3 regions of the Arthrobacter sp. TmtSoilC51 genome follow, and region 1 is predicted to be linked to each of the others. Evidence: riboswitches for the same ligand, from Rfam matches in the RefSeq annotation. Region 1 holds a riboswitch; each other region holds the start of a gene.
What was found. Region 1 has a riboswitch for S-adenosylmethionine ahead of metX (homoserine O-acetyltransferase MetX). Riboswitches for the same ligand answer to the same signal wherever they lie in the genome.
Positions count from the first base shown of each region.

Region 1 (3,264 bases):
AGGCTTCCGCGCACGCAAGTTGGCCGAACTGGACCTCAAGTTCAGCAACGGCGAAATTGCCATGGAGGATTACATGAAGCAGCGCGGCGAAATCATGAATGGCTGAGCCGGCTTAGGCGAAGAAGGCCTCGCGCAGCTGCTCTGACAGTTGGCCGATTTCGGTCAGGAAGCCATCGTGGCCGATGGGAGCCTCGATGACGTGGACGGGTACATTGCCTGGCAGATTTTGCGCCAGCTCCAATGACTGGGCCGGGAAGTAGAGGCGGTCCGAGTCGACGGCTGCCACGAAGAACTCGGCAGTGGTGCTTGCCAAGGCGTCCTTCAAGGTGCCACGGCCCCGGCTGATGTCATGGGACATGAGTGCCTCAGTGATGGCGATGTAGCTGTTGGCGTCGAACCGGCGCACGAGCTTGGTGCCTTGGTGGTCGAGGTAGCTTTCCACCTGGTAGCGGCCGCGTTCCCCCAGCACCGCAGCGGCCAGCGGCGTCTCCTGGTGTTGCGCTTCCCGCCCGAAGCGGAAATCAAGCTCCAGCGCGGAACGGTAGGTGATGTGGGCTATCCGGCGGGCCAGGGCGAGGCCCGCCTCGGGAGTCGGTCCACCGTAGTAGTCGCCATTGTTGAAGTTGGGGTCCTGGCGGATAGCCAGGGTCTGCGGCTGGGCGAAAGCGATTTGCTCGGCTGTGCTGTAGGCGCCGACAGAAATAACTGCGCACCGCTGAACGCGCTCAGGATAGGTCACAGCCCATTCAAGTGCCCGGGCGCCGCCCATGGAACCGCCCAGGACGGCGTGCCATGCTTTGATGCCCAATGCATCGGCCAGGCGCGCTTCGGCTGCCGTACTGTCGCGCAAAGTGACCAGGGGGAAGCGGGATCCCCAAGGCCGCCCGTCCGGCGCCTTGGACGACGGGCCAGTGCTGCCGTAACAGCCGCCCACAATGTTGATGGAGATAACGAAGAACCGGTTGGTGTCGATCGTCGCACCGGGACCGACAAGCTGCTCCCACCAGCCTTCCTCATCCGTTGCGCCGCGGGCCACATGCGTGCTTCCCGTCAGTGCGTGCTGAACGAGGACAGCGTTGGACGCATCAGCGTTCAGCTGCCCCCAGGTTTCGTAGGCCAACACAACATCGGGGAGGAAACCGCCGGCTTCAAGTTCCAGCGGACCTACGCCGGCGTACTTGACCGTCCCGTCTTCTTCGCCCGATTTGGGGAGTGCTGTAGCAGTAATGGTCATTCCTTTGACACCTAACCTCGCGCTTGCCCGTCGCCTTGCGTGCGACAGGCCAGGTCTTCACCCGGGGCACCCCACCGCGGAGGAGGGTTGCCGGCCAGCAAGCCGGGGCTGTCACTGGCACTCATGACCTAATACGTAGAGTCTAGGAAAAATACGGTTGTTTTGGCGAAGAATGTGACAGCTGTGTGACGGTTTGGGGTCGTTTGGTTCAGGAACACGCACGGCGAAGGGCCGCCCGGCGAATTTTCGACTGCGGCGGGCGGCCACTCCTCCCAGTGCGCTTAAGCGCCTTTGGCAGCCCGGAACCCGGCCTCCAGGTCAGCGATGATGTCGTCTACATGCTCAATTCCCACGGACAACCGGACCAAGCCTGGATTAACACCGGCGGCCACCTGCTGTTCCACTGTGAGCTGGCTATGGGTGGTCGACGCCGGATGGATGACCAGCGAGCGGACGTCACCAATGTTGGCAACATGGGAGTGCAGCTCCAGGCCGTCGACGAAGCGCTTGCCGGCCTCGACACCGCCCTTGATAGTGAACGCCACCACGGCACCGGTGCCCCTGGGGCCATACTTCCGGCCGCGGTCGTACCAGGGGCTGGAGGGCAGCCCCGCGAAGGCGACCGATTCGACGTCGTCCCTCGACTCAAGCCATTCGGCAACCCTGGTGGCGTTGGAGACATGGCGCTCAACGCGCAGGCTCAGGGTTTCCAGGCCCTGGGCAATGAGGAAGGCGTTGAAGGGGGAAACCGCCGAACCCAGATCGCGCAGCAACTGCACACGGGCCTTGAGTATGTAGGAGAGGTTGGCTCTGAGCGCGCCGTCCTTGCCCAGGTCCCGGGCGTAAACGAGTCCGTTGTAGCTGGGGTCCGGGGTATTGAATCCGGGGAAGCGCTCCGGGTCCTTTCCGAAGTCGAAGTTTCCGGAGTCCACGATCACGCCGGCGATCGCCGCACCGTGGCCGCCAAGATACTTGGTGGCCGAGTGCACCACGATGTCCGCACCCCATTCGATGGGACGAATGAGGTATGGGGTTGAGAGCGTGTTGTCCACGATCAGCGGCACACCGGCCTCATGCGCGGTGCGTGAAATGCCCTCGATGTCCAGCACGTCCTGGCGCGGGTTGGAAACTACCTCACCGAAGAACAGCTTGGTGTTGGGCTGCACAGCTTCCCGCCACTGGTCCAGATTGTCCGGGTCCTCCACGAACGTGACGGAGATGCCGAACTTCTTTAGCGTGTGGGCCAACAGGTTGTAGGTTCCGCCGTACAGGCTGGGGCTGGCGACGATGTGATCGCCGGCCTCGGCAATGTTGAGAATGGCGAACGTTTCCGCGGCCTGTCCTGAGCTGAGGAGCAATGCGCCCAGTCCGCCTTCCAGGCTGGCGATGCGCTGCTCCACGGCATCCTGCGTCGGGTTGCCGATGCGGGTGTAGATGGGGGCAAGCTCAGCCAGCGCAAACCGGTTTGCCGCGCTCTCTGCGCTGGGGAACACGAAGGAAGTGGTCTGGTAGATCGGAAGCGACCGCGCTCCCGTGGCAGAGTCGGGTTCCTGCCCTGCGTGGATCTGGCGGGTTTCGAAAGACCATCCTTGGGACATTGAATTCTCCTTTTAGTGGCGCGCGGGTTTGCCGTGGATCGCTGGAGGCGTTGGCTGGGGCCAGTCTAGGAAGCGTCCGGGGCCTTGGACAGCTTTGTGACGAAGGCAGTATTTTTCGGTCTTCAGGCGACCCACCGTGACGCATTCCGGCGGCACACAGCTGAGGTCCCATGATAGTTAGGCTTCCCTTAGCTGAGACCCCGATCACAAAGTGCCAAGATGAAGCCATGCGCATGGATCACGTCTCTTACGCTTGTGAACGAGATGGCCTTTTGGCCACTACCGAACGAATTTCCGCAGCTCTGGGAGTGGACGCAGTCCGGGGCGGAGTGCACCCGCGCTTCGGTACCCGGAACATGATCATTCCCTTGGCGGATAACAAATACCTGGAAGTCGTGGAGGTCCTGGACCACCCCGCTTCCGACAAGGCAC
Region 1 is NZ_AP035877.1:1,687,615-1,690,878, reverse strand. Features, by position in the region: gene ACZ5G6_RS07675 (hypothetical protein) at 1-106, shown strand, start outside; gene metX (homoserine O-acetyltransferase MetX) at 113-1,234, opposite strand; SAM riboswitch class IV at 1,249-1,363, opposite strand; gene ACZ5G6_RS07665 (bifunctional o-acetylhomoserine/o-acetylserine sulfhydrylase) at 1,516-2,832, opposite strand; gene ACZ5G6_RS07660 (VOC family protein) at 3,060-3,264, shown strand, end outside.

Region 2 (3,264 bases), 2.3 Mb from region 1:
CCGGTGTGGCGCATCAACTGCTTGACCGGGCCATCGATGAATTCCTTGGTGCCCATGATTGCGCCGCCGAGGACACGTCCCTGGCCATCGATGTGCTTGGTGCCGGAATACACGATGACGTCTGCGCCCAAGTCACCGCAGCGCTGCAGCAGGGGAGTGGCAAAGACATTGTCGACGACGACAGTCGCCCCTGCGGCATGCGCCAGCTCGCTGACGGCGGCAATGTCCACGATTTCCTGCATGGGGTTCGAGGGCGATTCGAAGAAGACGGCGGTGGTCGGTTCGGAGAGGGCGGCACGCCACTGCTCGAGGTCCGGACCGTCGACGAACACTGTTTCAACGCCCCAGCGCGGCAGGATCTCGTTGAGGATGACGAAGCACGAGCCGAACAGGGAGCGGGCGGCAACCACGCGGTCACCGGCAGCCAACAGGGCACCCAAAGCGGTGAAGACCGCGGACATGCCGGACGCCGTCGCAAAGCATGCCTCGGTGCCTTCGAGCAGGCGCAGCCGCTCCTGGAAGGTGGCCACGGACGGGTTGCCGTAGCGCGAGTAGACGAAGCGTTCGTCCTCGCCGGTGAAGGCGCGTTCGGCGGCGGCAGCGGATTCGTAGACGAAGCCGGAGTTCAGGAAAACGGGTTCCGACGTTTCCTGGAAGTTGGTACGGTCAAGGCCGCCGCGTACTGCCTGTGTGTCAGGGCTCCAACTGGCGGCATCAGGATTGAAAGTCACTTAGTCGGTCCCCAGGTTGGTCGGCAGGCCACGGTTCTTCCAGCCGTTGATGGTGCGTTCCCCGTAGCGGTCCGGGTCGCCTTCGAAGCCTTCGAGCACGTTGTAGGCGGTAAAGCCAGCCTGCGTCGCGGCGATGGCCGCGGAGATGGATCGCTGGCCTGAGCGGCAGATGAAAACGAGTTCCACGCCCTCGCCCTCGGGCGCCTGCTGCTGCAGTTCCTCAAGGAAGCGGGAGTTGGGGATGCCGCCGGCGAGGTTCCACTGGATGAACAGGGGATCGTTCTCCGTGGCCTTGGTGTCCGGGATCCCGATGTGGGCCCACTCGCCCTCGGTGCGGACGTCCACCAGGATGGCGCCTTCTTCCAGCTTTGCCCACGCGTCCTGCGGGGTCAGGTCACCTGCGTAACTCATGCGTGTCCCTCGAATGCTTCGTCGTCTTCGTAGTTCTCCAACTGGTCAACGGCATTCGCAACAGCGGCGTCTGCGCTGGCGATGGCAGTGGGCAGGACGACGGCCTGCGCCACGATGATATCCGTGCCATTGAAGGCGGCGGCCGGGCTGCCGTGGAGCACGTAGCCTTCGGCGAGGGCCGCGGTGATCCGCTCGCAGAATTCACGGGTATCCGGACCTGTGATCAGGCGGTAGGAGAGTTTTTCTTCAGTGGGTTCAGGCATTGGCTGGTGCTCCTCAGTCACGCTTGCAGTTCGAAGTGTCGATACGCCGAGTAGTCACCTGAGGCACCCCGCCGGAGAGAGGGTTGCCGACCAGCAAGTCAGGGCTTGGCGCTGGTGCTCATTACTCAAGAAAAACGTAACATCCCGCGGCTGCAGCCCGCACTTGCAAGCGGTTGCGCAGCCGTCATGTTGCGTAACCGGCTGGTGCTGGGGTACCAGCCCAAATGTGACGTCCCGGGAGCATAATTGACGCAGGACGACCCCCTGTAACTTCGCATGAAATCAGGTCGCGGTGAACGGACAAGACAGTTCTACACTCAAGCCCATGCTGCATTTTGGATGGTTCGTGGGGCACGGTTTCGGCGTCCAGGGCTGGGGCACTCCCGGATATAGCCTGGGCTACGACTGGAAGAAGCCGGCCCTGTATCAAGAGGCCGTCCGGGCCTTCGAACAATCCGGGCTTGACCTGTTCATCATCGAGGATTCCCTCACTGTTCCGGACACCTATGGCGGCACTGCCGAGGTTTCACTGGCGCATGCCTCCTTTGCGCCCAAGCATGATCCCTTGGCGCTGGTCCCGTACCTTCTTTCGGCAACCAAGCACCTGGGGATCGTGCCCACGGTCAGTGCATCGTTCTATCCTCCCTTCACGGCGGCCCGCCTCCTGGCTACGCTCCAGCATTTCTCCGAGGGGCAGCTGGGCTGGAACGTTGTTACCTCCGGCAGCGACCTTGCGGCGCAGAATTATGGGCTGGACCAGCAGATCGAGCACGACCTGCGATATGAGAAGGCGGAGGAATTCGTCGACGTCGTCCGGCGGCTCTGGCGGAGCTGGGAACCTGGCGCTGTGCTTGAGGACGTTGAGGCCGGCGTGTTCGCGGACCACACCAAAGTGCACCCCATCAACCATCAAGGTGACTTCTTCAAGGTCCGGGGCCCGTTGAATACCGCGCCCTTGCCGGAGGAGCCCGTGCTGGTGCAGGCCGGTGCTTCGCCACGCGGCAAAGCCTTCGCGGGTGGGCACGCGGATGTGGCGATCGCCTTGGCGCGGGGCGTTGACGGCATGAAGGCCTACCGGGATTCCATCCGTGCCGAGGCCGCCAAAGCTGGCAGGAACCCCGATGACGTCAAGGTACTTTTCGTGCTGAAGCCCACCATAGTCGGCTCATCAGCCGAGGCCGAGGAGTTGCGGGCGCAGCGCCGGGAGCTCACCCAGCGTGACATCGACAGCCAGCTCAACTCGATCTCCTACCTCTCGGTGATCGATTTCAAGCAATTCGACCTCGATGCGCCGTTGCCTGAACTGAGTACCAACAGCAACCAAGGCACGTTGGAACACTTCGCGAAGGCAGCGCCCCCGGGGTCTACCCTGCGCCAGATCCTGCAAGCACGCAGCGGTGGTGCCGGCGATTCGATCATCGGCACGGTTGGTGAAATCGCGGATTACCTTGAGGAGACCGGCGAGGCCGTGGGTGGCGACGGCTTCCTCTTCTCCGGCTTTGTGGACCCCGTGACCGTCCATGGCGTGTTGGACAAGCTCACTCCCGAACTGCGCCGCCGCGGCCTGTTGAGGAAGAGTTACGGCAACGGCGGCTTCCGCCAAAACCTCCTGGACTTCTGACGATGTCCTCCGAGCCCAGGGCCCTGCTGATTGGGACGTCGCCTGTGGACGCCCGAAGCGTTGCCCTGGCCGCGCTGGATCCGGCGTTTCACGTGAAACTCAACCAAGATGCGTTGTCTTTGCTGGGTCGCTCACGGGAAGTGCTGGAGCGGGCTTCGACGTCCGGGGAGAGAATCTACGGCCTCAATACCCTCCTCGGATCCGGACGCGATACAGCTGTGGAGGAGAAGTCGGTCCT
Region 2 is NZ_AP035877.1:4,564,323-4,567,586, reverse strand. Features, by position in the region: gene ACZ5G6_RS20855 (O-succinylhomoserine sulfhydrylase) at 1-731, opposite strand, end outside; gene ACZ5G6_RS20850 (rhodanese-like domain-containing protein) at 732-1,142, opposite strand; gene ACZ5G6_RS20845 (DUF1737 domain-containing protein) at 1,139-1,405, opposite strand; SAM riboswitch class IV at 1,420-1,531, opposite strand; gene ACZ5G6_RS20840 (NtaA/DmoA family FMN-dependent monooxygenase) at 1,698-3,026, shown strand; gene ACZ5G6_RS20835 (aromatic amino acid ammonia-lyase) at 3,029-3,264, shown strand, end outside.
Region 2: it holds a riboswitch for S-adenosylmethionine, as region 1 does, so the genes downstream of both, ACZ5G6_RS20845 (DUF1737 domain-containing protein) here and metX (homoserine O-acetyltransferase MetX) in region 1, are expected to answer to the same signal.

Region 3 (3,264 bases), 550 kb from region 1:
TCCCGCCACGCCGCTCATGAGTACAACCGGGCTTGGAACGCCCGTTGCGGCCATACCCATGACCAGTGAAAGGTTGCTCACCAGGCCATCGTTGGCACCAAAAACAGCGGCACGGAAGGTACCGGAGAGCCTGTTGCGGCCACGGGTGGCAAGGCCCCGGACAACTTCTTCGTGGATTTGCTCGTCGGCAACCATGGCCGGAGTCGCAGCGGGTTCGGCCCCGTAAGGAGAGCGGCCTTCGGCGCGCTGCGCCAACGCGAGCACGAATACGGAGCCGAAGTGCCGGGCCAGGAAGCCCAGTATCTGGCTGCGGGTGGAAGCTCCCTTCGGCATTCCGGCGTGTTCTCCGAGGAGCTTGAGCCAGTGTGCCTCGTGTCTTCCCTCTGCCTCGGCCAAGGCGAGCAGGATCTGGCGTTCTTCGCCGTCGCGACGCTGGGCGAGCTCCCGGTAGACAGCGGCTTCGGCACGCTCGTCAGCCAGGTATTGACGCCACCGCCTGATGTCCGAGGACGTGGGCCGGCCTGATTGGGGTGGTGTTCCGGATCCGGGGGCGGGGTCCGGAGCGGGGCTCGACGGACCGTGGGATTCCTGGTGCTTTTGCACTTTCTCTCCTGTGCTGGGTGGGGTAGTAGCGGCCCCATTGCACGCCCACTGTACCGCTTATTGGCGCGGATTTTTGGCCGGTATTCCTTAGTTGGAATGTTCGGCGTGCCTTAATTTCCGGGGTGGAAACACTCTGCTTCGAGCCCTCCTTGGTCCCGTGCCGGCCCTTGCCTTGACCGCCTGCGGGCACAGTGCTCAGATGGATAGACAGGGGCGGGGGCCCTCCCCGCACTCGGTCAGCGGGCTGCCTGCCAGCCCACCAGACGGAGGTTGCAGCATGGATACCACCGAACCGCACGCCAACCACCCGGTACGGGAGACCATCGAGTCGGACCCCGCTTATGACTACAGCGACGACCAGGAAGTCGACGAACCCTGGGTGGAGGAAATCGACGTCCCGGAAGACGACGAGCGCGTTGTCCCCCTTGACGAAACCGAAGAGTTCCGCGGGGAAGAAGACGAAGAACCCTAGGCAGGGCCTTCTTCACCAAACGTGAAATGACGCTCGAGCCCTGCTGAACACCCGAGCGCTGCAACAGTCACGGTCAGCGTCCTGGACGATTCGCACCAACGCGAAGGGCGCACGGCCTGGGCCAGCGCCTGCGCAATCAAGCGCGGCTCGGGGTGTCGGAACCGGTGCAGCCCGCCGTTCAGTACCAGCGTCACCGTCCCCAGGACAAGATCGACGCCGGGAATCACCCGCACGGTCCGCGCTTTGGTTTCGGTGGGGATGCCCTGGATGGGGGCGGTAACGCCTTGGCTTGGGGTGGTAACGCCTTGGTACGGCAAGGACTGCTCCTTTGGGGGAGTGCTCTTGCCCGCTCGGTTGTCTCTGGTCCGGGGCGGGCCGCTTCCTCATCCGAACCACCCTTGAACATGGGGTTGGTGTGTGGCCAGTCGGAGCTTGGCGCCACCTCTCTTGAAGCATGCACCACTGTACTGGAGGAGTGCCGACTGGAGAAGTAGCGTCCTTGGTTACCCCCCTTGTTACGGGGCCTGCTTGTTGTGCGGCCTGCTCTGCGCCTTTTGTGGCCTGGATAGCGCGCATAGTGGGCCTCGCAACGGGTCCCCCGACAGCACAACGGTCCCCGGACAGAGCAACGGCGGCGCTGCCCCGAAAAGGGGCGGCGCCGCCGTCGAACATTGCTCAGTTCAGTTCGTGCCTGATGCCTGATGCCTGATGTCTGGTGCCTGAAGCCTGGTGCCTTGTGGCCCTGGGCCGCTAGCTGGCGGTGTGGCTGCTGACCGGGTGGGCTTCCAGGGGCAATTCCTCCGAGACGGCACCGGCCACCCGCTTGTCCCAAGCAGCCCGGACTTCTGGTGCAGTGGGAGGCGTGCGGAGTGAAATCACGACGTATGCCACGAACGAGGCCGCCAGGCCGTAGTAGATAGGTTCGTTGGCGTAGACGCCATCCGCGCTCGGAATGGCTCCAATGGCGAACAGAATCAGCAAGGTCAGGGTCAGGACCGAGCCCACTGCCATGGACCATGCAGCAGCGATACCGGTTCCGCGCTTCCACACGAGGCCTCCGAGAATCGCGACAAGGAGGCCGCCCACGAGGATGTCGTAGGCAATGGTGAGGGCAACAACTACGTCCTGCGCAGCCATGGAGATCAGGACGGCAACGATGCCCAGGCCAAGGACCCAGTAACGGTTGGCCTTGACGTCGTGCTCGGGGTTTTCCGTGTCGTCCGTGTTGATGGTCTTGCCGAACCAGCTGGCCACGAAGGGAACAACATCTGCGCGTGCCACCGTGGCGGCGGCAATAAGGGCACCGGAAGCGGTGGACATCATGGCTGCAACAGCGGCCGCCATGACAAGGCCGCCGATGCCGATGGGCAGGATGTGGGTTGCCACCTCGGCGTAGACCACGTCCTTGCCAAGGTTGGCGACATCGATGTTGGGCAGTGCTACCCGGGCGGCAAGGCCGATCAGGGCGCCGGCCACGCCGTACAGGATGCAGTAAACGCCGGCCGTTGCTCCGCCCCAGCGTGCGACCTTGGCAGTCTTGGCGGTGAAGACGCGCTGCCAGATGTCCTGGCCGATCAGAAGTCCCAGTGTGTACACAACGAAGTACGTGATGATGGTCTGGACGCCGATTCCGTCGATCTGGAAGAAGCTCGCATCGACGCGCTCACGGATGCCGTCGATTCCTCCGGCTGCGTTCATGACGAACGGAAGCATCAGGAAGAAGATGCCCACGGTCTTGATGATGAACTGGACCTGGTCGGCCAGGGTGATGGACCACATGCCACCGATGGTCGAGTAGACAAGCACGATTGCACCGCCGACGGCGATCGCCATCCAGCGTTCCCAGTCGAAGAGGACGACGAAGATGGTTGCGTATGCACCGGTGGACGTGGCGCACAGCATGAGGGTGTAAGCCAGCATCACAATTCCGGATGTCTGTGTGGCCTTGCTGCCGTAGCGAAGGCTCAACATTTGCGAGACCGTGTAGATCTTCAGGCGCTGGATGGTGCCGGCGAAAAGCAGGCTCAGGAGGAGGACGCCGGCGCCGATCGCGACTACGAGCCACATGCCTGAAATGCCGAACTTGTAGCCCAGGCCGACGCCGCCGACGGTGGATGCGCCACCAAGGACAACTGCGGCCATGGTGCCTGTGTAAAGGAAGGGACCCAGGCGGCGGCCGGCCACCAGGA
Region 3 is NZ_AP035877.1:1,136,760-1,140,023, forward strand. Features, by position in the region: gene ACZ5G6_RS05370 (VIT1/CCC1 transporter family protein) at 1-603, opposite strand, end outside; gene ACZ5G6_RS05375 (hypothetical protein) at 881-1,075, shown strand; gene ACZ5G6_RS05380 (hypothetical protein) at 1,072-1,392, opposite strand; SAM riboswitch class IV at 1,409-1,528, opposite strand; gene ACZ5G6_RS05385 (sodium:solute symporter family protein) at 1,826-3,264, opposite strand, start outside.
Region 3: it holds a riboswitch for S-adenosylmethionine, as region 1 does, so the genes downstream of both, ACZ5G6_RS05380 (hypothetical protein) here and metX (homoserine O-acetyltransferase MetX) in region 1, are expected to answer to the same signal.